Linked DNA regions of Synechococcus sp. PCC 7335. The protein of the gene in region 3 binds, or shares a complex with, the protein of the main gene of each other region. Links are inferred from orthologs where the notes say so. Each region holds a gene or a part of one and is shown on either strand. Other genes may lie near its edges.

Evidence for each region.
Region 1: the proteins of accD (region 3) and S7335_RS03420 are in contact, whole or in part, in a solved structure (PDB 8UXZ), measured with the Escherichia coli proteins. The link is inferred for Synechococcus sp. PCC 7335 from one-to-one orthologs.
Region 2: the proteins of accD (region 3) and accB are in contact, whole or in part, in a solved structure (PDB 8UXZ), measured with the Escherichia coli proteins. The link is inferred for Synechococcus sp. PCC 7335 from one-to-one orthologs.
Region 4: the proteins of accD (region 3) and accC are in contact, whole or in part, in a solved structure (PDB 8UXZ), measured with the Escherichia coli proteins. The link is inferred for Synechococcus sp. PCC 7335 from one-to-one orthologs.

Annotation. Positions count from the first base shown.
Region 1 is NZ_DS989904.1:745,505-751,582, forward strand. The notes cover bases 1,658-4,493. They hold S7335_RS03420 (acetyl-CoA carboxylase carboxyltransferase subunit alpha), read right to left. Parts: upstream 3,645-4,493; coding sequence 2,670-3,644; downstream 1,658-2,669. Other genes in these bases: S7335_RS03415 (SDR family oxidoreductase), read right to left, coding at 1,793-2,605; S7335_RS03425 (long-chain acyl-[acyl-carrier-protein] reductase), read right to left, coding at 3,739-4,493. Outside these bases: S7335_RS03400 (hypothetical protein), read right to left, coding at 1-166; S7335_RS03405 (YbjN domain-containing protein), read right to left, coding at 191-661; GTP cyclohydrolase I FolE, read right to left, coding at 838-1,587; more of S7335_RS03425, read right to left, coding at 4,494-4,758; S7335_RS03430 (aldehyde oxygenase (deformylating)), read right to left, coding at 4,966-5,661; S7335_RS03435 (hypothetical protein), read right to left, coding at 5,892-6,078. UniProt on the Escherichia coli protein: Component of the acetyl coenzyme A carboxylase (ACC) complex. First, biotin carboxylase catalyzes the carboxylation of biotin on its carrier protein (BCCP) and then the CO(2) group is transferred by the carboxyltransferase to acetyl-CoA to form malonyl-CoA.
Region 2 is NZ_DS989904.1:3,766,043-3,772,007, forward strand. The notes cover bases 2,674-5,396. They hold accB (acetyl-CoA carboxylase biotin carboxyl carrier protein), read right to left. Parts: upstream 4,423-5,396; coding sequence 3,925-4,422; downstream 2,674-3,924. Other genes in these bases: S7335_RS15915 (hypothetical protein), read right to left, coding at 3,071-3,472; efp (elongation factor P), read right to left, coding at 4,476-5,036; S7335_RS15930 (peptidylprolyl isomerase), read left to right, coding at 5,290-5,396. In the rest of the region: S7335_RS15910 (glycogen/starch/alpha-glucan phosphorylase), read right to left, coding at 65-2,623; more of S7335_RS15930, read left to right, coding at 5,397-5,965. UniProt on the Escherichia coli protein: This protein is a component of the acetyl coenzyme A carboxylase complex; first, biotin carboxylase catalyzes the carboxylation of the carrier protein and then the transcarboxylase transfers the carboxyl group to form malonyl-CoA.
Region 3 is NZ_DS989904.1:4,379,206-4,385,320, forward strand. Bases 3,243-6,115 are described here. They hold accD (acetyl-CoA carboxylase, carboxyltransferase subunit beta), read right to left. Parts: upstream 5,202-6,115; coding sequence 4,284-5,201; downstream 3,243-4,283. Other genes in these bases: psbV (photosystem II cytochrome c-550), read right to left, coding at 3,496-4,014; S7335_RS18335 (A24 family peptidase), read right to left, coding at 5,425-6,115. In the rest of the region: S7335_RS18310 (RNA methyltransferase), read left to right, coding at 1-479; S7335_RS18315 (serine hydrolase), read left to right, coding at 495-2,030; S7335_RS18320 (helix-turn-helix transcriptional regulator), read left to right, coding at 2,945-3,205.
Region 4 is NZ_DS989904.1:1,819,697-1,825,814, reverse strand. What follows is about bases 1,348-4,223. They hold accC (acetyl-CoA carboxylase biotin carboxylase subunit), read right to left. Parts: upstream 3,520-4,223; coding sequence 2,176-3,519; downstream 1,348-2,175. Other genes in these bases: S7335_RS08000 (chorismate lyase), read left to right, coding at 4,093-4,223; S7335_RS08015 (hypothetical protein), read left to right, coding at 1,734-2,093. Also shown: tRNA (guanosine(37)-N1)-methyltransferase TrmD, read left to right, coding at 1-234; ispF (2-C-methyl-D-erythritol 2,4-cyclodiphosphate synthase), read left to right, coding at 508-984; more of S7335_RS08000, read left to right, coding at 4,224-4,707. UniProt on the Escherichia coli protein: This protein is a component of the acetyl coenzyme A carboxylase complex; first, biotin carboxylase catalyzes the carboxylation of the carrier protein and then the transcarboxylase transfers the carboxyl group to form malonyl-CoA.

The DNA.
Region 1 (6,078 bases), 3.6 Mb from region 3 along the record:
CCCCAAAATTACCTAGCGCTGCTATTGAAACTAAGTAGATCATGTAGGCCAATACGGCGAGTCGCTTGGTCCGAATGAGCAGCCAAAGCAGAAAAACTAACTTTGTGAGCGAAATCCCAGCCGCAACAACTATCAGAATAATTGAGAGAGAAAAAGCAAAGCTCATACCTACAGCTTCATGGAGAGAAGACTACGCCGCCGGATAATTCTTCAGCAGCTCTTCATCGTTTTCATCTGCGATAGAAGCCACGATCGTCATCAATCGAGAAATTTCGCTAGGATTTATATCCATTAGAGTCCGCGCTGAAAACACAACAACACTGTCTTCTAACAGACCGAAACAGGCTTCAAACGTATTGCCACAGTTCATCTCGAGTAGCTTACGCATCATATCTGCCTCGTTTTGAACCGGTAGCTTGTGTACAGGCGACCAGACCGTCAGCGTATCTTCATCGGTTTCACCCGAAAGCTGAACGAACACATCCACTGAGCCGTATTTAAACTTCCATAGGTGTCCGTCATCGGAATGGTTCACCATTGCCGTACCTTCCTGCTCCAGACTGGAAATGACTGTCTCAATCACATCTAAAGGAGAAGTCGCCTCTTCTTCAGAATTATCTGGAAGGGCTGCAAGCGTCTCAATAGCAGGCGTTGTAGTCATGTCGATAATTTCAAATACAAACAACTATCACAACTCTATCGTTGGTCTTCCGAAAAGGAAAGTTATCTCTTCCCATGTAGTGAACTACGCTAGATGGTGAGCTGTACTAGTCAAAAGTGGCGAACTTCGGCAGATAGATTCGATAGCTGAGTTTGGTAGCTCTAAGTTTAGTCGCTTTAATAATTAGCGAATCCAGGCTGATGGCGAATCAGGCTCAAAAACTCTTCACGGGTTTTTGCGTCTTCGTCAAATACACCGACCATAGCGCTAGTCACCGTCCAGGACCCTGGCTTTTGAACCCCGCGCATGGCCATACACATATGACTTGCTTCCATCACAACGGCTACACCTAGAGGATCTAGGACTTCTTGTACAGCCTCAGCAATCTGACGATTCAGGCGCTCTTGCACCTGCAGCCGACGGGCATACATCTCAACAATACGAGCAAGCTTACTCAAGCCGACCACACGCTGATTAGGAATATACGCAACATGGGCTCGTCCCATAAAAGGCAGCATATGATGCTCGCACAGGCTGAAGAAGTTGATATCACGAACGAGCACCATTTCGTTATGGCCTTCATCGAAGATGGCATCATTGACAATGGTCTCTAGTGATTGTGAATAGCCTTGGGTTAAAAAGCGCATAGCTTCGGCCACGCGATGTGGCGTTTTGAGCAAACCTTCACGCTCAGGATCTTCCCCAACGGAGAGCAGCATAGTACGAACAGCGTCCATCATCGGGCCATTGTCTTCATTGGGGCTTATTTTAGAAGGGCGACGAGGAATCACCTTGCCATGCTTGGTCTGACGATCGGGACGTACCTGATGGCTGGAGAGTTTGTCGCCATTAGTAGAGCGATTACTCAGCACGCTCTCGCTAAAGTCGCGGCCATCGATACCGGGAATCCCGTCAGATATAGTCATAGAAAAGGTCCTCTTAAAACCCAAAGTGAAAGCAGAGAGTGAAGCTGAAAAAGCAGGCTGTGAAACTGGACAGCCGAGTATAAACAGTTGAGTATAAAGTGTGACTATGAAGCTAGTCTGGAGATGAAAGCAAGAGTGTGGACCAGTAATGTGAACCAGTAAATAGCTACATCCAACAGCTCAAGTCAATAGCTACAACGCACAGCTACAATGCACCGACGCTAGGCGTTATCGTCAGATGAGAAATGACCGCACTAGAAGGTAGAAGCGCCGTATGCAAGATGGTTTGGGCAACTGTTTCTGGCGTGAGCATAGCAGACCTGTCAAAGTTGGCTTGAACAGTATCGGTATCCCAAATAGGTGTATTGACCGCTCCAGGTGATAAGGTAACGACTCGAATTCCGTTAGCAGACTCTTCAGCCGCAATTGCGTTCGACAATTGCACCAACGCCGCCTTACTTACACCATACGCACCCCAGTTCGGGAAAGCTTGCTGCGCTGCAATCGAGGCAATGTTGATGATCAATCCTCTAGATTGAGCCCGCATTCCTGGTAAGACTGCCTGAACCATTTGGAAAACGCTTGTCACATTGAGCGACATTACTCGCTGCCAATCAGCTAAGGGCATATCACCTATAGGCGCGGTATACCCCATACCTGCGCTATTTACGAGAATATCCACTGGGCCGAAATGCGCGATCGCCTTTTCCACTAGTGCCTTCACTCTATTACAGTCGGCTAGGTCAATCACTACCCCTTGAGTGTTCACTCCAAAGACAGCTAGCTCTTCAGCTAAGACAGAGAGCTTATCCTGCGAGCGGGCCATCAGTAGCAGATCAAACCCAGCTTGAGCAAACGCCCTTGCCGTTGCTTCTCCTATTCCAGAGCTAGCGCCGGTAATCAACGCGCTACCTACGGATCTATCTAGTGATGGAGCTAATAGCGAGGCTCCTAGATTGGCTAACATAGGCGGCAAAGCTAGCTGATCGCCCTCTTCGCAATCAGCTTCAAAACTCAAGAAAGATTAATATCGGTGCTAATAAATGCTAACTGTTATTTGCCACGAATGGAGAATGAAAGCCCTAGCTGGAAAATACGCCAATCTGACGAAATTTGTCATAGCGCTGATTACGTCGTTGCTCTGGGCTCATATCCAAAAGGGCATTAAGATTCTGTGCTAAAGCTTGCTGTAGAGTATCTGCCGCTTCAATCGGCGCAGCATGAGCGCCCCCAATAGGTTCAGGCAGTAGTTGATCCAAAATGCCCAGCTTCTTAAGATCCCAGGCGGTGACCTTTAGCGCATCAGCCGCTTGCGGTGATCTAGCTGCGTCCTTCCACAAAATAGACGCGCAGGCTTCCGGACTTGCCACATAGTAGACCGAGTGCTCAAACATCATTAGGCGATCGCCCACACCGATACCTAAAGCGCCACCGGAGCCGCCTTCTCCAATCACCGTACAAATAATCGGTACATCTAGGCGAAACATCTCACGCAAGTTATAGGCGATCGCCTCGCCCTGACCCATTTCTTCTGCTTCAAATCCTGGCCAGGCACCTGGCGTATCAATAAAGCTAAAAATCGGCATATCAAAGCGATCGGCATGCTCCATCAACCGCATCGCCTTGCGATAGCCACCGGGCACTGGCATCCCAAAGTTGCGCGCTACGTTGTCTTTAGTATCGCGTCCTTTTTGATGACCCATCATCATTACCGGGCGGCCTTGGAAACGAGCGATGCCGCCGACTAAGGCCAAGTCGTCCTTACCCGAACGGCGATCGCCGTGTAGTTCTACCCATTCATCGCTAATGGCCTGAATATAGTCCAGCGTACTGGGCCGACGCGGATGACGAGCTACCTGAATTCGTTGAGCTGGTGTTAGGCTTGTAAAAATTTCCTGACGCAGCTGCTGGGCCCGCGATTCCAGCTGATGGATCTGGTCAGACACATCGACATCGTTATCTTCAGCTAGCTCACGAATCTGAACAATTCGCGACTCTAACTCAGCTAGTGGCTTCTCAAAATCCAGTAAAATTGGCCTACGTTCAGTCGTTACCATAAGGAGTCAAGGGCTAAATAAAGGGTCCAGTCAACAGCTGAACCTAGCGCTCAGCTAGCGGTACTAGCGTATCGCATTTGTAGCAACCACTACATCACGTTAGCAGGGGTTTAAACCCGTGTCGTCTAGATGCCTCTCCAATCAAATCCATCTTCTCTAACGTAATTTGATTGCGGCCCCAAGAAAAATTGGTATGTAGCTTTTCAAACTCCAACAGCATCGACTCTGCAAAGCAGGCGAATAGCTGACGGCCTGGCACATCCATGTTCACAATGTTCATGATGTGCCAATCAATGTCTAGCATGTGCTCAACGATGCCACCTTTGAGTACTGTAATACCCGGGTGCGAGAACGTCACATCCATGTTCTTTGGATAGCCACCATCAACCATCAAGCAAGGCTGCTTTAGTGTCTCCAAATCTACTTCTACCCCTTTGGGCATACTGGCAACCCACACCACTACATCCGCTTGGGGCAGTGCTTCGTCCAATGTTTGCACCTGACCGAACTTTAGATCTGCTTGTAAGTTTTCTAGACGCTCTTGATTACGAGCCACGAGCAGCAGGTTCTTAACGCCTGTACGTGCCGTTAACCAACGACACACAGCGCTCCCAATATCACCAGTTGCACCACAGACTGCGACCGTCGCCTGGCTCAGATCGATGCCGAGGCTAGGAGCCGCTTCCTCTACCTGCTTACAGATCACATAGGCTGTATGCGTGTTTCCAGTTGTGAACTTACTAAAGTCTAAATCTAAGTTCCGAACCCGCTTAATCTGCTCTAGCTTGAAGTTCTCAAAAATGATGGACGAAAAACCACCTAGCGCCGTGATGTTGATGCCCTCTTTTTGAGCATGAGCCATTGCATTTAGAATTTTACGAGTGGCTGCTTTAATCCGCCTGTTCGCTAACATCTCTGGCAAAAAACAAGACTCAACGTATTTGCCTTCGATCGTCTGTCCTGTAGCGCTAACCACTTTAAAGTGATCGACAACCTGGGGCGGGGCGCTACACCAAAAGTCTAAGCCTTGTTCCGCATATTCAGGGTAGCCCAGCTTATGGGCAACTGATTTAGCGTGTTCTAGGCTGGTGAGATGACCAATTAAACCAAACATTCAGGAGTTACTAACGTCTTACGCGTTAAAAGAAATATGGATACTTCGTCGTGTGCATCCTAATTTTTGTTCCATCCTGCTGGTCAAAAGATCCTGGAAATGAAAATCCAGCTTCGGAGGGAAGATAAAGGAAAGCAGTACTAAATCGATAGAAAGGGAAAAGCGACCCTATCATTAAAGCTGACTAAGGTCGCTTGCAAGCGGCTACTACACAGCGGCAAGCCCTTGAGCGGATAGTCGCATCACATCGCGAGCGCTAAAGCCTATGTTAGCAAGTGCTTCGCCGTAGGTGATCATAAAGTCTTCGATCAAGGCATCTTTCTCCATACCCAGAACAGCCGCATCCTCTTCCACCTGGTTTAGCATCTTCCAGATCAAGGGTAGATTGGCACGGTTTGCTGTCTCTAGCTCGGCTTTGGATGCTTCAAAGTTTGCCTTTAGCCACTCTTCGCCAAAGTTTAAATGCATATACTCATCTTTGACGACGCCTTCTGTAATCTTACGGGCAAAGTCATCTGCGACTGGAATATAGATGTTGTAGGCAGAGATAGCGAAGGTTTCAATGATCAAAGATTGGATCAGCAGACAGGTGACAATTTTGCCCTCGGCAAGAGCAGTTTGAAAATTATCGTGGAGCTGAGCGAAGAATTCTTTTGCAAAGGGCATATCTGGGTTGACGCTGAGGTTTTTACCACAAGCCTGAAATCCCTTCATATGACGGTTTTCCATTCGAGCCAGCTTAAGCAAATCATCCTTGAAGTCACCAAGATGCTCCGATAGCTGCTTGTAGTTATTGTTCGCTTCGAGCTCGCCCTCAATCACAATCGCGTTAATACGACTGTAAGCATCTTTGTAGGTTTCACTTTGGAAATCCATTGCTGGGCTAACTTCAAGGGTTTGCATAGCTGTACTATCCTATTGCATTAAATTTGTTTGATCTATTAGACCTCTAATTGCGATTGCTCAAGAGTTCTTAATAGTTCTTACCAATCTGTGTCTTTACTAGACTATCAGAATCGTCCTAGATAAGGAGCCCCTAGGGTAGGAAATCTGGTATGACAATCATTGATTGATCGCGATAATTGGTATATAGCGATCAATAGTTCTAGCAATAACTTAGAGCTGTGGTGGAATTATGATATTGGGGTCGATTCTACCGTTATTTCATTCATAGCCATATCTTCTACACTCGCTTCATCGGAGAGCATTCTTAACTTTATCCGCCTAGCAGTGGTGCTATTGGCTTCACCTAGCTGCACTTCAATCAGTTCACTACACAGGGGACTGAGCGCCGCTAAAAGCGATCGCAAGTTAGGCGTA
Region 2 (5,965 bases), 610 kb from region 3 along the record:
TGTTCACATCTCCTGAAATATCAACTTTCGCTTAAGGCAGTCTCTTCTAAGCTGAGAGACTCTGCTATACGGGTAGGCGAGTGCTGTTATCTGTCATCATCGATAGAGTTTTGGTGTACTCCTGTAGCTCCACAGGAACAGGCTTAATGTTCCAGATCTGATCGCAGTATTCTTGAATAGCTCGATCAGAAGAGAACTTACCCATACGAGCCGCGTTCAAAATTGACATGCGAACCCAGTTATCTTGGTCTTTATAAGCGGCGTCTACCTGTTTTTGACAATCGACATAGGCTTGATAATCAGCTAGGACCATAAATCTATCTTGATTCAAGAGATTATCAATTAACGGTTTGAACATCTTTGTATCTCCGCTGGAGAAGACACCAGAGCCAATCAGGTCGATGACGGTACGGAGCCCTTCATTTTCCTCATAATACTTACGGGGACTGTAGCCCGTGGCTTTGAGCTCAGCAACTTCGTGTGCCTGAAGTCCGAACAAGAAGAAATTATCATCGCCAACTTCTTCGCGAATCTCAACGTTGGCACCGTCTAAAGTTCCAATAGTCAGTGCGCCGTTCATAGCAAATTTCATATTGCCTGTACCGGATGCTTCAAAACCTGCGGTCGAAATTTGCTCTGAAAGATCAGAGGCAGGGTAAATAGGTTGTGCGTTCGTAACGTTGTAGTTCGGATAGAAAACGACTTTAAGCTGATCGCGAATGTCTGGGTCGCGGTTGACTACACGGCCCACAGAGGTGATGAGCTTGATGATGAGCTTAGCCATAAAGTAGCCCGGCGCTGCCTTACCCGCAAAGATAAAGGTGCGTGGCGTAATGTTTAGATCCGGATTGCTCTTGAGCTGGTGGTAGAGCGAAATGATGTGCAGTGCGTTGAGCTGCTGACGCTTGTACTCATGAATACGCTTGATCTGTACGTCAAACATCGAGGTAGGGCTAACTTTGACGCCAGTTGCCCTTTCAATGCGTACGGCTAAGGCTTCTTTGTTTGCTTGCTTGATCTGTCGCCATTCAGTGCGAAAGCCCGGATCATCGGCAAACGATTCTAACTGCTTGAGTTGAAACAGGTCGGTGGGCCACTCGTCGCCAATGCGCTGATTGATCAACCGAGTAAGTTTAGGATTGCTGAGTACCATCCAGCGACGAGGCGTGACACCGTTGGTTTCGTTGATAAATTTCTCTGGGAAGAGCTGATAGAAGTCATTAAGTACAGTTTCTTTGAGTAGCTCTGTGTGAAGGGCCGCAACACCGTTAATGGCATGACTACCCACACAAGCAAGATTAGCCATGCGAACATAGCGACCACCGCTCTCGTCAATCAAAGACATGCGGGATATGCGCTCGTTGTCCTGGCCAAATTTGAGTCTGACATCTTCTAGGAAGTGACGGTTGATTTCGAAAATAATCTCAAGATGGCGGGGAAGTAAGTTGCCAAACAAGCCAATAGGCCAGCGTTCTAAGGCTTCGGGCAGAAGGGTGTGGTTGGTATAGGCAAGGGATTTTTGGGTGATTTCCCAGGCTTTATCCCATTCAAATTCGTGAACGTCGATGAGTAGACGCATGAGTTCTGCGACGGCGATCGCAGGGTGCGTATCGTTCATTTGCAGCGTATATTTTTCTGGGAATTGTTCTAGGGGAATGCCATCGCGCAGCATGATTCGAATCATGTCTTGCAAAGAGCAAGAGACAAAGAAGTACTGCTGCTCTAGGCGTAGCTGCTTACCTTCTAGGTGCTCATCATTGGGATAGAGCACTTTGGAGATGTTTTCAGAGACTACCTTGGAATTGACCGCACCGGAGTAGTCGCCGTGGTTAAAAGCTTCAAAGTCGAAAGCATCAGGCGATTCAGCTTTCCACAGACGGAGCGTAGTGGCTGTGTTGACTTTATAGCCAAGAATAGCTGTGTCGTAAGGGACGCCCTTAACGACGCGATCGCACACCCATTCTACCCGGTAGCTGCCTTTGTTATCGGTATATGCTTTGGTATAGCCACCTAGCTTAACTTCTTGAGCCCACAGCGGCCGAACAATTTCCCAAGGATTACCATTAGCTAGCCACTTGTCGGTGCGCTCAATCTGCCAGCCATCTTGAAGTTCTTGCTTAAAGATGCCGAACTCGTAGCGAATACCATAGCCTAGAGAGGGAATTTGTAGCGTTGCCATCGAATCTAGATAGCAGGCCGCTAGTCGACCCAAACCACCGTTGCCTAGACCAGGCTCTTGCTCTTGCGCCATAATTTCGGGCAAACTTAGGCCCAGATCAGCCATGGCTTCGTCTACTACATCGTATAGACCTAGGTTGATCAGGTTGTTTCCTAGATACGGCCCCATCAAAAACTCTGCTGATAAATAGACCGCTGTCCGCGACTTTTGAGCCCGGTAGGTGCTTGCCGAGCTGAGCCAGTGGTGCAGCATGCGATCGCGCACCGTATAGGCCAATGCCATATAGTAGTCCTGTATAGAGGCAATCTCCGGCGATTTCCCCTGTACATAGAACAAGTTGTCTAGAAACGCCCGTTTTAGTGTTTCTGGCGTTAGACCAGTACGATCATCTTCCACTCGGATAGTGGAACGTACTTGTGGTGTGTTGATCTCTTTGGATTGCATAAGTCACCAGATAGATGGATGGGGGGCAATATAAGCAGGTTGGCTGAGGTCTGTTTATCGACGCTGTTCCCTTGAATTTTTGCTTGAGTTAATAGCTAAAAGACTTAATTTAAGTCAAATTTCAATCACTCAAGGTTATATGGACATTTGCCTCCTAGGGTTTAACCTACATAAAGTCATAAGATGCAGCGACAAACGGTAAAGCTAACTACTAAAGCTAGGTAATTATGCCCACTGGCGATCGCTATTAACTCTTTCCTAGCGTGTCGTTTGCGTTTGCGGGCTCATAGAACTAAAGAAAAAAGAATAGGAAAGCAAAACTTTCAGCTACCGTGCGGTCTACAAGTGAAAGCCCAGTAGTATCTGTTCTGACTACTGGGCTATTCCTAGATTGGGTGGATACTATGTATATCTACGACGTGATCGCTGAGCGCGTAAGGTAAGCATCTAGCGAGGTTTATCCGCAGGACCATCATCTTTTTGAGATTGCTCTAGCAGGCGTTCAAAACGCTCTTTACTCCAGCGATCGGTAGCATAGGAAATAGCGCTAATTTCCTCTAAACGAATTAGCCAAACAGTGCGCTGGTAGGGGTCGTCAGGTAATTCCTCGTCCTCGAATCCCTCAGCCACATCAACATCGACCACCTCGACATATTCTGCGTCTAGATAGATAGGTATGCCCACTAAGCGTGTCCCTGGCATACGAAACCAAACTTCGCTACCGGCGTGGAGGGCTTCTTCTAATCGGCGGTACAGTCGGCTCGAAGAATTTGAAGTGGCGGCGGCGGCAGGTCGAGTGCTAGTAGACTGCTCCTGACGGGCGGTGTTCTTCATCATGCCTTCTGTCATAATCTTCCTCCTCTTAATATGCTGCTTGCTTCTGTGTCCTACTTCATTCGACTTACTAGCTTAGTGTTTAGATTTCGTTAGTTCTGCTAGTTATTAGGATACAAAGATGTTTGTTCCGTCAGTTCAGGTGATGCTTTGGCACAGCATACCGTGCCAACTAAAGATGAGTCATCTTAATTCACAAGGATTATCCGACTGTAGAGAACCGCGCATCTACGACTGATCACCCCTAACTGATTGCGCCTAGTAGATGCCTTCTGTAGGCAAGTGGCATGCAATATCACTACAACATAGCAAATCCCTACTTAATTGGTCGCTTTAATTGATCGCTTTAGTTTAGTGAGTATTAGCTTTGGTTAGATATAGCTTTTCTACAGTTTTTGACAAAAGTGAATTTGAGCAGCCTACTACTAAGTGGGCTTAAGTGGGTTGAAAGAATAGGCTGGAAAAACTTACTTAGCAAGTTTTACTCGCATCAGTGGCTGTCCAAATTCGATCGGTTCAGCATTTTCTACCAGAATGGCTACAATTTCGCCAGACACTTCGGCTTCTAGCTCGTTCATTAGCTTCATTGCCTCGATGATGCATACTGTTTGACCCGACTGGATGCGATCGCCTACTTCTACGAAGGCAGACTCATCCGGCGCGGGCGATCGATAGAACGTACCGACCATTGGCGAGGTGATCTCGACTAAAGACGCATCAATCGCTGGTGTAGACGGAGTAGTAGGCTCTGCTGGCGTACTAATAGGAGCCGGCGGCGAGATTGGTGCTGCTGGCTCAATGGGCGCGGCGGGCGTAGTACTTGGAGCTGCGCTAAGAACAACTTCTGGCTGGAGCGCAGAAGGTTTACGAAGCGTCAGTTCAAATTCATCGTTTTTTAGGGTTAGCTCAGCGATGTCAGTCTGGTCTATAGCCGTTACCAACTCGCAGAGTTCTTTAAAGTTCACCTGTAAAATCCCATATTAAAAATGTTCATAGCTAGTGCGCAAATCATACAACCTTAGGTTTCACGACCTAGATAGGTATCGTTACGAGTGTCGATTTTGATTCTTTCACCCTGAGAAATGAACAGCGGTACCATCACCTGAGCGCCCGTTTCAACGGTGGCAGGTTTGGTTCCTCCAGTAGCCGTATCACCCTTGACTCCTGGATCAGTCTGAGTGATCTCTAAAACGACAGTGTTGGGCAGTTCTACTTCTAGAACTCGCTCATCCCAAGTCAAAACGGTTACTTCCATTTCTTCTTTGAGATACTTCACAGCATCACCAATTTGATCAGCGTTGAGCCGACTTTCCTCGTAAGTTTCCATATCCATAAAGACGTATTGATCGCCGTCTCTATAGGTGTATTGCTTGTTTCTCTTTTCAAGTATTGCCTGAGGCACCATCTCGCCCGCCCTAAAAGTCCGTTCGAGCGTGTTGCCTGTCTGCGCATTTTTCAGCTTAGTACGCACAAAAGCAGAGCCTTTGCCAGGTTTGACGTGCAAAAACTCAACGACGCGCCACACGGAGCCATCGATTTCGATACTGGTACCGGTGCGGAAATCATTGCTAGAGATCATGATGATAGCTAAAAGGTGCTAAGGCAATCGGCAATCATTGTACAGCTCGGCGGTTAGTTGCCTGCTAATTATGCTCCATAAATTAACAGCCTCACTACGGGCTAGACCTGCTGATAAAGTTAGCTAGCTGATGGCAGATAGTGTGAGCGTACTAATTGATAACAAGGGTTACAGCATCGGCGGGTGACTGGGGGTGAGGGACCCAGACTATGGCAAGATCAAAGCTGAACGCCAAAAGTCTCCCAATCAAGCCATGAATTTGCGAAAGCTTAAAAGTCTGATCAAAGCCGCTTGTTTTAGTCTGTTGCTATCCGCGATGTGTCTATTGACATCCGTGATGCCTGCACAGGCGATCGCGCTTAATCCGGTTCTAGCGCCTGTCCTAGCTGGGCTGCCGCCAGGAAATGCAATCACAGACGGTGCGGCTCTACTACGCTACGCTTTACCGATTGACAATAAGGAGATCCGGTCGATTCAAGGCGACTTAGAAGAGATTTCTGAATGGCTGCGCAGTAAGCGCTGGGGACCCATGAAGAAAGACGTTAATAAAGTAGAACGAGTACTCAATAGAAAGCGAGACGCGATTCTAGCTAGCGTGCCAGAAGATCGCCAAGCGCAGGCCAATCAGATTCTCGATAGTTTAGCAGGCGGACTAGAGCCTATTCGTGAAGCAATCGAGGCCGAAGACAAAGAAGGCGTTTGGACTGAGCGTAAGCAGCTGCTAGATCAAGTCGGCGAGCTAGAAGAGCTGATGGTAGACGGCTTTCCGTTTGAAGTGCCGGCTGAATATGATAATTTGCCCCAGCTTAAAGGTAGAGCGACGGTTAAGTTCGAGACGACTAAAGGCGATGTGACTGTTGTTGCAGATGGCTACAGCGCCCCGGTTACTGCTGGTAACTTTGTTGATCTAGTCAATAAGAAATTCTATG
Region 3 (6,115 bases):
AACAGTTTCTCAAAATTCCTACTAGCGATGCCTATAGCGCGCTTAATCTAGCCCAAGCAGTCACCATCTGCTGCTATGAACTCTCACGGGTTGCCAGAACCTTCTGCCCTAACAGCACCCTAAGCTCCTACCCTATCGAATCCTCTCTAGAAAACAAAACACCTGCTTTACAAAATACCCCTTCATCTGCTAAACAGTCAGAATCTTCCTTATCAAGTACAGCCAACGCCCCCATCATAAAAGAACACGAAGATCAGCCCAGAGCAAACCTAGAGGAAATTGAAAGATACTACGAGCATTTGGAATCATTACTACTACAGGTGGGATATCTTCTTCCTCACACAAGCGCTAGTCGCATGCGTAAAATTCGGCAGCTGCTCCATCGAGCCTCCCCGACCTCTCACGAAGTTGCCCTATTGCGTGGCATGATTCGGCAGATCGAATGGGCATTATCACACTCAAAACAACGGCAAACGTAAAGGTTAGACCCTGTCATGACGGATACCCACAACTTGCGCAACGCCTGGATCGGGGGGCAAAACGTTGACACTCAGCTACGGTCCAGTTCCATTAGGCAAAAGCCTAAACAGCTATCCAAACAGATTCCAACACCTTCTAAGGCACCTACTCGCAGCCGTCGTCATCGAAATAAACGCTCTCGTCGCACTGATACCTCTCTAGAGCGCCGTCGTTTGTCGATTACCGGATCTGATCGTGTTAAAAGCAGATCTACTAGCCGCACGCTTGCTGCTAAACCCAGACCGATTTGGGCTAGTCACCAATCGCAAGATACTGCGCAGGTCCATTTCCTTAGGCAGCAAAAAGAAGCCGGAAATGGTGATTCTAAAGTGAGTGATTTCATAGCAAGAAAACCTCGTGCGTTTCGATCTAATCCGAGGCCAACGCTACCTGTCACATCGATGCCAGGGAGAGGTTCATCATCTCGTGCATCAGGTCGTCGCCGTCGCCGTACGTCCAAAGTACATAGAACGCCTGCCTCTGTCCTTTACATTATTCGACTAATTATTGTTGGTTTAGGTGTGGCAGCTATTGGTGGAACCCTATTGAAGGCATTGCCGAAAGCGCCTGCGCAAGAGACTGCGGAGGTTGCGCCTGTAGCCACTCAAGATGTACCACTCAAGACTTTCCCAGTCGAGCTAACTACAGAGATTGCACCTCTAAAAGCAGCCTTGCAAGCGCTGCCTGACCAATACACTGGCCTAGTGCCTAAAGTTTTCTATGCGGATGTTGATACAGGTGAGTATGTCAGCGTAGGAGGGGAAGAGGCGATCGCAGCCGCTAGCACAATCAAGCTCCCCATTTTGTTAGCCTTCTTCGAGGACGTAGACGCTGGCCGAATTGACCTCATGAAAACAATGTCTATGAAGCCTGAGCAGATAGCTTCGGGGTCTGGAGACATGCAGGTGGCTGATCCTAAGACTCAGTACACGGCGCTAGAAGTCGCTTCCCAGATGATTGTCACGAGCGATAATACGGCTACTAATATGATGATCGATTTATTGGGTGGACCAGAAGCATTGAACAATCGATTTATCAACTATGGCCTAGAGACAACCCAACTAAACGCTCCTCTACCCGATCTAGAAGGCACCAATTTAACCAGTGCTCGCGACCTAGCACATACGATGCTTCTTATTAGTCAAGGAGAGTCTTTGACTGTGCGATCGCGTGACCACATCCTCAATATTCTCAACCGAACCCGTAGCAAGGATCTACTGCCAGCTACCCTCGAAGAGAAAGGCGCATTAACCTATAACAAAACCGGAGACATTCGTTCAGTACTAGGAGATATTGCCCTAGTGGATCTGCCGAATGGCAAACGCTATGTCGTAGCTGCTCTGGTTCAGCGCCCGAGCAACGATATCCGAGCAGCAGAGCTAATTCGCCAGGTGTCTGACCGAACTTATCAAATTGCCGAGAAAGCTATCCAACCATCTATAGTGCCTTCGAACGAGCCTACCCTTGATGAAGAGAGCCCGTCGGTATCGGAAGCAGAAAATGAGTCTTGAAAAACTTCACTACCCAAGCGTGTGATTTCCCTGCTTGCGCTGACAGTCTATCAGCCCAGATTGAGTTGACTTAGCGTATTTAACGACGTACGCAATAAGTAATTAGAGATCGTAGTAAAGCTTCAGCATTCTCTATTGCCATAGCGTAGAGCCTATATTCTGCAATCACCTCTACAGTCTTTGACACCTACTTAAGGAAAAACATTTAAGTTCAGGCACCTTGCTCGATTCCAAGAATGCGGCGTTATCGTTCTTCAACAACATTAGAAATTCAAACGCTGTAAGTATGAAACCTCATATGAGCTGTTGGTTATCAAGCAACGAGTTCACATCGCTTTAGTCGTCATCTTCCAAAAGTCATGGAAGAGCGATCGCTCAAAATCAATCTGGCTCTAAGGTCAGTAGTATCAGAGCGTAATGAATACCTCCAGCAAAGCTGTCTAGGTAGAAATACTGATTCCCTAACAACTGCGTGTTTTTTGGTTTTGTTAGGGAAGCATTTAGAGTGTGCCAATATTCTTAGCGCTGAACCGTACTTATCCTTTCTGCATGATAAGCATAGGCTGCATGTGCTCTAGTAGGACGTTCTTTTAGCTCCGAAAAGCAAGTCTCTCTACATGCAATCCCTTATGGTATGCGGATTATATAAACTCTGATTAGGAATATTTTGATTTATTTCATGGCTGTTGATCCGACCCCTATCTACCAACCAGCAATCAATGATGTGTAGGTCAATTCTATAACTGGCTGATATGAAGACATAAGAACTATTTTCGTCTTCGAGGATGTTTTGTAACCCTTGGTATAAATTTTTAAGATCTAAGTATCATAGGTCCGTACACATACGCCTAATAAAGCAGCGTTGCACTTTTATACATCCCTTAAAACTATTTTCAAACTATCACTCGCGAGACATGAAAAAAATGGGCAGGGCAGGCAAGGCACTCAAGTGTGTTCTTCAACAATATGGTATTAGTCAAAACAGACTAGCCGTTACAATGGGTGTGGCCCGGTCCACCGTAAATCAGTGGGTCAACGAGGTCAGCGATCCGCTCGCTGATTCTATTCCAGATATTGTTACCGCCCTAGACACGTTAGAACCTTCTGCCGCGCAGATATTTTTGCAGCTGTATATTCAGCGTAGAGGCCCTCAACCCAATAAGAACCTTCAGTAGGGAGCTATTGGGTTGGATTTGTTGGCGGCGTTCTTAATAGCGGTAGTCGCGTTGTAGTGACGGAGGCGACTACCGCTACTTCCAGACGTCCTCAAAGGCAGATTTAATGCATCACCTAGGTTCAGTATGTAGCGCTAAGCAGCGAGAGCTACATAGCCTAGCTCAGCGAATCTATATTCATATATTGCGGCCATAGAAAAGCACAGAGAAATATTCCTCTGTGCTTTTTATGGTGTCTTTATTATTGCAATAAAACTAGCCTTATTCAGCTAGGAATGTCGCAGCAATGCTTACAAGGACTTCGTTTTACCTGCACCCCACTGGTCACCACGAATCTTTGGCATTAGTAGAATATGTCCAGAGATTGCCCTGAGGTCGTCTTCTGTTAGATTTCGCATCTTAGGGTAGATATCGCTGCTCTTGGTACTAGGATGTAGTTCAGAAATCTCAGTCAATCCATCGTAAGTTGTTGGGTTGTGTAGGTAGTCTACAAGCCCTTCCAAGTTGTTTCGATCAGGGAAGGCACCTGCCAAAGACTCGGTGTCTAGACCCACGTTAGGATTGGTCTTAGTGATACCTCCTAGATGACAGATCGCGCAGGCATTGTTGAACTTTTGTTGACCCCGAGTAAATTCTTCTAGCGAAAGTGTTACTGTATCACCCGCTTCATTGAGAGGGATGGTTCGAAGGTTCGCGTCGAGTTCGGCTGCGATCGCGCCTTCTACCAAAGGCCCAGCGCCAAACAGACCTATTGCCACAAAGACAAACGTCGCCATCCACCAGGCGAATTTTTGGAATACTTTTTTCATATTTAATGCTCGCTTTTTAGCCACGCAACACAGCAGTGATCCAACCATGGTTTGAATCAAATTATCTCTCTATCATGCCATGAATAGGACAAGAGAGCGATGGCCCAGCGCCGAAACTGCGCTGAAACCCCACCGAGTCTGCCTTAGACCACATTAAAGATAGACCGCCAGCGAATCAATGGTATGAACCCATAGGGCAAAGCCCTGGCTGTTATTTCGTCCCAAGGGGTGGGAATGAACCCAAAGCGATTTAAAGAAGTTCTACGGATCTATTCAGCTCCTTCTAGAACCACTTCCACTTGCTTAGCAACAACAGGCACCTTTCCCTTCACAGGAGCATGTAGTCGAATCAGCTGCGCTAACGTCCGTTTGAGCTGAGGACGCGGCACAATTTTGTCGACGAAACCGTGATGCAGCAAATACTCAGCCGTTTGAAAGTCCTCTGGCAGCTTTTCGCGAACGGTTTGCTCTACCACACGGCGCCCAGCAAAGCCAATAGTTGCCTCAGGTTCAGCCAGGATAATATCACCTAGCATCGCAAAACTAGCTGTCACACCACCAGTCGTTGGATGCGTGAGAATAGGAATATACAACAGGCGAGCAGAACGGTGACGCTCTAACGCTGCTGAAATCTTCGCCATCTGCATCAGACTCAGCATACCTTCTTGCATTCTGGCACCACCAGAAGCGCAGACAATCATCACTGGAAGCCGATTCGCCGTACCGCGCTCAATCAAGCGGGTAAGCTTTTCACCCACAACTGAACCCATGCTGCCGCCCATGAATCGAAAGTCCATAACACCTAATGCCACAGACTCTCCAAGAATCTTTCCTACACCTGTTTGAACACCATCGATCAGCTTTGTCTTGGTCTGGGTATCGCGGATGCGATCAGCGTAGGCTTTGCGATCGCGAAACCGCAGCGGATCTTCAGGTGAAATCTGAGTATCTATTGGCGTCCAAGTACCTTCATCTATCAGTTGCTCAATTCGTTCGACGCTAAACACCCGATGGTGATGGCCGCACTCTGGACACACCTGCTGATTTGCCTTGAGATCTTTGGTATAGGTAAGCACATCACAACGTTCGCACTTAGTCCAAAGCCCATCAGCAATCTCCCTCTCTCGGTGATCTGGGCTAATCAAACCTGTCTTTTTTCTGTTGGCAAACCAGTCAAACAGCGACATCTTTCCACTCATCAGCTTTGTTTAAGGTATGCCTCAAAACGAAAGGGAAGTGAGGCCAATACTATTCCTATCCTACTAGGGTGGCGGTCATTTGTAGGAAGTAGAGATAGAGCTGCTTTGGCAAAGCCTATCTATTGAATACAAGAAGATCTCATAAGACTCTAATAGAACAAGAAAGTGAACAGGATAATAGTGCTTGGAGTGATTGGTTATAGTCTAAAAGTTATAATCCCAGAGGAAAAAAGATCGATAGATACGCGTCTATAAGCTGCTGACCATAGAAAAGCGTGAGTGTAGCGCCTAGCGCTAGATATGGCCCGAACGGGATTTGCTGCTTCCGGTCTATCATACCTAGTACCAATGCTGAGCCTCCAATCAGGGAACCCATCGCTGCAGCCAAGAACGTCGCTAAGAGTAATCCTGGCCAACCTAACCAAGCTGCCATCATTGCCGCTAGTTTAGAGTCCCCACCGCCCATGGCCGTTTTACCAAATACACTGCTCCCGGCAATACCGATCAGATCAAACAGCCAAAGCCCAAAAATACTCGAAAAGAAAGCAGCTACCACACCGCTCATTCCCGAAAGTAATGTCGGTGTCGCCAGGTAGCTTATCGAACCCTGAAATCCCCATCCCAGGATTAATCCTGAAGCGGTCAGACGGTTAGGCAACGTCATCGTATCCAAATCAATCAGCGCCAGTACCAGCAGCCAGCAAAGAAATATCCAGTAGCAAGGTGTCTGCCAGGTCAGTCCGAAACGAGTAAACACCAAGACAAATACCCCCCCGGTAGCAAACTCTACTAGGGGATATCGAAAAGCAATCGGCTGCTTACAATTGCGACAGCGACCCCCTAGCCAAAACCAGCCGAACACTGGCACATTGTCGTAGAGTTTCAGGCGTACTCCACACTTT
Region 4 (6,118 bases), 2.6 Mb from region 3 along the record:
CCAGGTACGGTAGCAAAAACTGACTCTTTAAAGTATGAAAGTTTTGAAGCCAATTTACTTGACTATCCGCAATACACGAGACCTGCGCAGTTTCGGCAGTGGTCTGTACCCGAAGTGCTGATGTCTGGTAATCATGGTGTGATCGCCCAATGGAGAAAGCAACAGCAGCTAGAGCGAACACAACAACGTCGGCCTGATCTGTTTAAACGTTGGCAGGATAGCACTGAGCGATAGCTTTTCTCGTGCTTTTCTTGGTAATCAGCTTGGCATTTTGCTGAGGGTTCAGCCGATAAAGATATTCTAAGCAACAGGGAAGACGCTATAAGCATTGGACCCTTGACTGAGGTGCAGTTTTCGGGCTGACAGCCTTATGTGACAACTGGTCAAGTAACTCGCGCTCGTTTCATTTATCAGAGAAGCGCTATATAAAGTTGAGTAAGCGTAGAGTGGAGTAAGCGTCATAAATCAACGCTTTATATCTTGATAACGCGAGCAAGCTTCTTACCTATGAATATTCGGATTGGCAATGGATTTGACGTTCACCGTCTACACGCAGGCCGCAAGCTGATTTTAGGCGGAATAGATATCCCTCACTCGCAGGGGCTACTGGGTCATAGCGATGCCGACGCGCTTACTCATGCCATTATGGACGCGATGCTAGGCGCACTGAGCCTAGGAGACATTGGGGTGTACTTTCCACCCGATGATCCTAAGTGGGCAGGTGCAGATAGCCAGGTGCTGCTCGCTCAAGTGAACCGGCTGGTAGGCGATCGCGGTTGGCACGTTTGCAATATTGATAGCGTTGTCATTGCTGAAAAGCCGAAATTAAATCCGCATATTCCCAACATGCGGACTCGACTAGCAACGACCCTCTCTATCGAGCCTGATCAAATTGGCATCAAAGCGACCACCTACGAGAAGCTTGGTCCTATTGGGAGAGAAGAAGGTATTGCTGCCTACGCAGTGGCACTATTGCAGTCCTAGTAGTTGCTGCAGTCCTAGCATCCGTTTATAGACCTAGTACGTATAATTTCTAAGTCCCTTAGTAAGATACTCAACTCAGTAGAGTACAAAGAGCTGGCGTCGAAATTTAGTATGCCAGTCTATGAATTGCCCTTTTCTATCTTTTAGGAAACAGGCTTCATCATATTTTTACTATATAGGGCAAGTTTGGTATAAAAAGTTCAAAAACCTAGCCAAAACTACGTAAAACCCGTCCAAAAACCCTATTGAGGTATCAAAATATACGTAAATCTTCTTATACTACTTATACAATCTTTGTAAATCCTTACAGTACCAGTCACCGGTCTAGCTATTTCTTCTGAAAGCTATTTGTAAAGATTCACTAAACGTCTGTGTTTTTCCCACTATTGGGTTTGAACAGAAAGGCAATTATCTCTATTAGGCAGCTAGAGCCGTATCTAGGGGACATTCCCATCGCTCTCCTGCACAGAGTAGCAACTCTTCTGGGCTAGACGATGAGAAAGTGAGCGATAAAACTATCAAGAATTCCTGATAGGTACAAGATGGTGTCGAGATTTCACCGAAGCGGATTAAGTTCTTGAATATAGAAGCGTACAAGCAAAACCATACCTGTAGAAGCGAGACCGCTGAGATAGCAGCGAAACCAAAAGTACGTAAACGGGTTCAGAACACAGCTCAGCTGGAATTAGCAAGGTAACGAAGGAAATATATTCGTTTGAAATATTTATTGACAAGTGGAGGATAAGAGCGTGAATGGAGTAGGCGAATCATCAGTTGTGTTAGTACCTTCCGTGCATAATCCGTTTGGCGCGACAAAGCTATCACCACTTAAGGGCTTTTCTACTAGCCCACCGGAACGCATTGGCATCCGAGGCGAGTACGACTACAACGGCTTAGCTAATAGGGTTCTAAGGTGCTTTAATCAATCTGTTAAAGAAGACATCAGCCAGCTGAAGGTCCGTCAGCGCGGATGTGTCGTTATCTTGACAGGTGTTGTCTCGTCACGAACATTATTAGATCAGTTAGTAGCACTAGCAGCTAACGTAGAGGGAACGGCTCACGTTGAAATTCGTTGCGTTAGGTTTACCGAAGAGGCAGCTATTACATAGTCCGTCTGTATAAACGGTCCGTCTATACGAATATCTAATCTAAGTAGCCATTACGGATAGCGCTCTGTTCTAGGGCGGCGAGCTATTCCATCATATTTGCCACAAAGTCTGTAAAGACTTCTCCTTTCACAAACTGCGGATGCGCCATTACTTTTTGGTGGAATCCGATAGTCGTTGGCAAACCAGTGATAGCAAATTCTCTAAGCGCTCTTTGCATACGCCGAATCGCTGTATCTCTGTTTGGACCCCAAACAATAAGTTTGCCGATTAGCGAATCATAGTAAGGTGGAATTTCATAGTCGGTATATACATGAGAGTCCATCCGAACCCCTAAGCCACCAGGGGCTAGATAACCGCTAATTCTACCGGGATTAGGCCGGAAGTTGTGCTCTGGATCTTCTGCATTAATCCGGCATTCTATGGCATGACCACGTAGTTGGATATCGGCTTGAGTAAATAGTAGGCGATCGCCTTGGGCCACCCGGATTTGCTCAGCAATCAGATCGATCCCCGTTACCATCTCTGTGACAGGGTGTTCAACCTGGATGCGGGTATTCATCTCCATAAAATAGAATTCGCCCGTACGGTCCACCAAAAACTCTACCGTGCCAGCACCCACATAGTTGATAGACTCAGCAGCCCGGACCGCCGCCGCACCCATCTGCTGTCTTAATGATTCGTCTAAAGCGGCGCTAGGAGCTTCTTCTAAAAGCTTTTGATGGCGTCGTTGAATGGAGCAATCCCGCTCGCCCAAATGAACAACATTGCCATAGCTATCCGCTAGAATTTGGAACTCTATATGACGTGGGTTCTCGACAAACTTTTCTAAGTAAACACCGGGATTACCAAAAGAAGCTTCTGCCTCTCCTTGAGCAGCTAAGAACATTTTTCCAAGCTCATGGGGAGCGCGTACCAAACGCATACCACGCCCACCCCCTCCTGCGGTTGCTTTAATGATTACTGGGTAGCCAATTTCGGCAGCAAGTTTAGCAGCCTCCTCCTGGCTATTTAGCAAACCCTCACTACCTGGAACGGTAGGTACTTTGACCTTTTGCATGGTCGCTTTAGCAGTCGCCTTATCACCCATCGCCAGCATCGCCGCCGCAGTAGGGCCAATGAAAACAAGATTATGGTCAGCGCAGATTTCAGCGAATCGAGCGTTTTCAGCCAGAAAACCATAGCCTGGATGAATGGCAGTTGCGCCTCTCGTGAGCGCAGCAGCGATAATATTTGGAATGTTGAGATAGCTTTTGCTGCTGGAGGCTTCACCAATACAGACGGCCTCATCAGCTAGTTGAACATGGAGAGCACTGCGATCAACGGTGGAATGGACAGCGATGGTAGCGATTCCCATTTCTTCGCACGTGCGAATAATCCGTAGTGCGATCTCACCACGATTGGCAATCAAAATTTTAGAGAAGCTCATCTAGCGGTCAGCATTTGCTGCTAAGTCATCAAGAAGCTGATCGTATCACGCATCCTTCTACCCCTCTTTACTTTGGTGGAAGGCTTTAGTCCTCGCCGTAACTACATAAAGCAAACGTATCCGTAGAAACTGTCGAAAGGTGTCCATTATGCCGTATTGTTATAAGTCGATGTTGCCATCATTTGCGGATGTGGTGGAATTGGTAGACACGCACGCTTGAGGGGCGTGTGGCTCATGCCTTGCGAGTTCGAGTCTCGCCATCCGCATAGGCTCAAGACAGGTTGTGGCCACAGGGCTCCTGTAATAGGATTTCTGTACTTTGGCTGTCAGATTTTAGTGAAAATAGAATCCCTCCGAATTCATTTTGGTTGCAAGTCATAGCAAAACACACAGGCTAAAGAGTTTGATCTAGAAGGTTCGACTCTACAACTTTGGTAGATAATTGCGTAACCTTATCTCTATAGTCCCGCTTTTGTCGCTTTCTATTGTTTGCAACTTGCTAGGTATGACTTGTTCGCTGGTTATGACTTGTTCGCTATGATAAGAGCAAGGATATAAACTTTTGTAAACACATTGGCTTCAGCGTCTTCCGCTCTTTCTTCGACTCAACCAGCTACCTGGTATGCTTTGAAACCTCTATGGCAAGGCAATCAATCTGTTGTGAAACGAGGGCTGCCTCACGATCAGCTTTCCCCGGCATGGCAGATATTGATGCTAGGAGATGGTTCGCCAACGCGCCATCTGCAGCTACTAACCCGTGAACCAACAGAGGTCGATGTCATCGATATGTCGCCTGTAGCCGCAGGTGGGGACTATGCACCTTTGCCCATTGCACAAGTGCCAGGCCCACATTTGCGCCGTCAGGTCTGGCTGCGGACAGCTTCTGGTCAGCGACTAGCTTATGCTACCTCTTGGTGGGAAGCTAGTCATGTAGACGAATACCTAGAAAATCGCGCTTTACCGATTTGGGCTAGCCTAGCTAAACTACGCACGGAACTCTATAGAGATATTCAAGGAATTGAGTTTGGTTATTCTACCGCTCTAGAGAAGGCATTTGAGCAAAAGGGCCCGTTTTGGGGACGGCATTATTTGTTTTGGCACCATGGGCAACCGCTAACACTGATATACGAGGTGTTTTCTCCTTACTTGATTCGGTATTTAGGACCGATGGGTTCGGAATGTAGTTAGGATTTTGTCTGTGCAAAGCTGCGCTTCAGGATGACACGGACTATCTGCAACGATCACTTGCCCCTGAGTAATCTCCAGCTTCTCCTATATTCGCCTTTAAACTATTAGCCACCTCGTCGATCGCCAGGTCTCGGGTTCAATCCCAGCTACCAAGGAATCACTTGAGGAACCTTACGCGTCATCAAGCTGAAGTGTTTGCTCAAAAGTGTTTGCTCGACCTCGATGCTAACTCCGTACTCCTAGCTCAAAGTATACTCTCCATGTAGCAGATATGAGAGAGGGTCTGTAAAACACGACTACTACTGCATTGGTTGCAATAGGCACACAAGCAGACGATATACAGGAGTAGTCATGGCACCAAAACAATCGTCTTTTCTATTGTTCGCTAATTGATTAGCTCTTCGACTATCCCCAAGGTTTGATTGTTCCTAGGGTGCAGTCTCAGTCTAAAGACGATACTGGTATTTAGGTGTGCTCATAGCGCTCCGATGGTAGTGATTGGTAATTGCGCTATGGTTTGTAATGTCCTGATGTACGACTAGAGGCTTGTGCTTGTCTCGCCACTTTTTCGGAAATTTTGAAGGGCACTTTACCAGCAGTTGAAGTCGAAATCTTCAAGTGATCTAACTCCGCTTTGTAGTGTCCTTAGTTGCTATCTATTCAATGCTAACTACTTAGTTAAATGTCTGACGAGTTTAGCATTCTTCGCTTGGCACTCTACACTGGTTGGCACTCTACACTGGTTGGCACTCTACACTGGTTGGAGGACTAGTTGCTAAAGACGACATCCGTTCACCTACTTAGCACTTTCCTATGAACACTGAGACCTGCTAATCGAGGCAAGTCGCGCTAGTCGACGAACTAAACCTATAAGCGGGGCAGAAATCAAAATCAGAAAGGACACCGACGACTGGCCGTGTTTCGTCTCGGTGTCCTTAACTGGTTCGCTCCTCACACAATATCACTATAAGAGAAGATCTCTCTTTTGTCATCTTTGGAGTCCATTAGTTAAAGTGGCACAGCTATATACGTAGGGAACGAAGGTTAAGAGATCTTCACTCAGTCGTATGGAATTTATCAAGCGCTGATAAATGGAAACAGAGGTAAGACTGCGCTCGTAGCGGTAGCGCTAACCATCTCTTGCTAGAGAATTTTTCTTTATCCTCTGGTTCATAACTTCACCAAAAAAGAATTGAGGTGTTCCTTACTCGTTCAAGCTGTTTCAAAAGTTACAGATACTGTAGGTTCCTAAAAGTGTTGAGTTCGAGATAGATCCGAAGTTTTATATCCCAATTTTCATAGAGAAGAAAGTCGAAGTTTCTATCGTCTTGAACGTGGCTCGTCATTTTTGTGTTGGGAAACAAAGATATCTTCTTATCGTCTGATTGGCACTGTGAAATAGCCCAGTTAT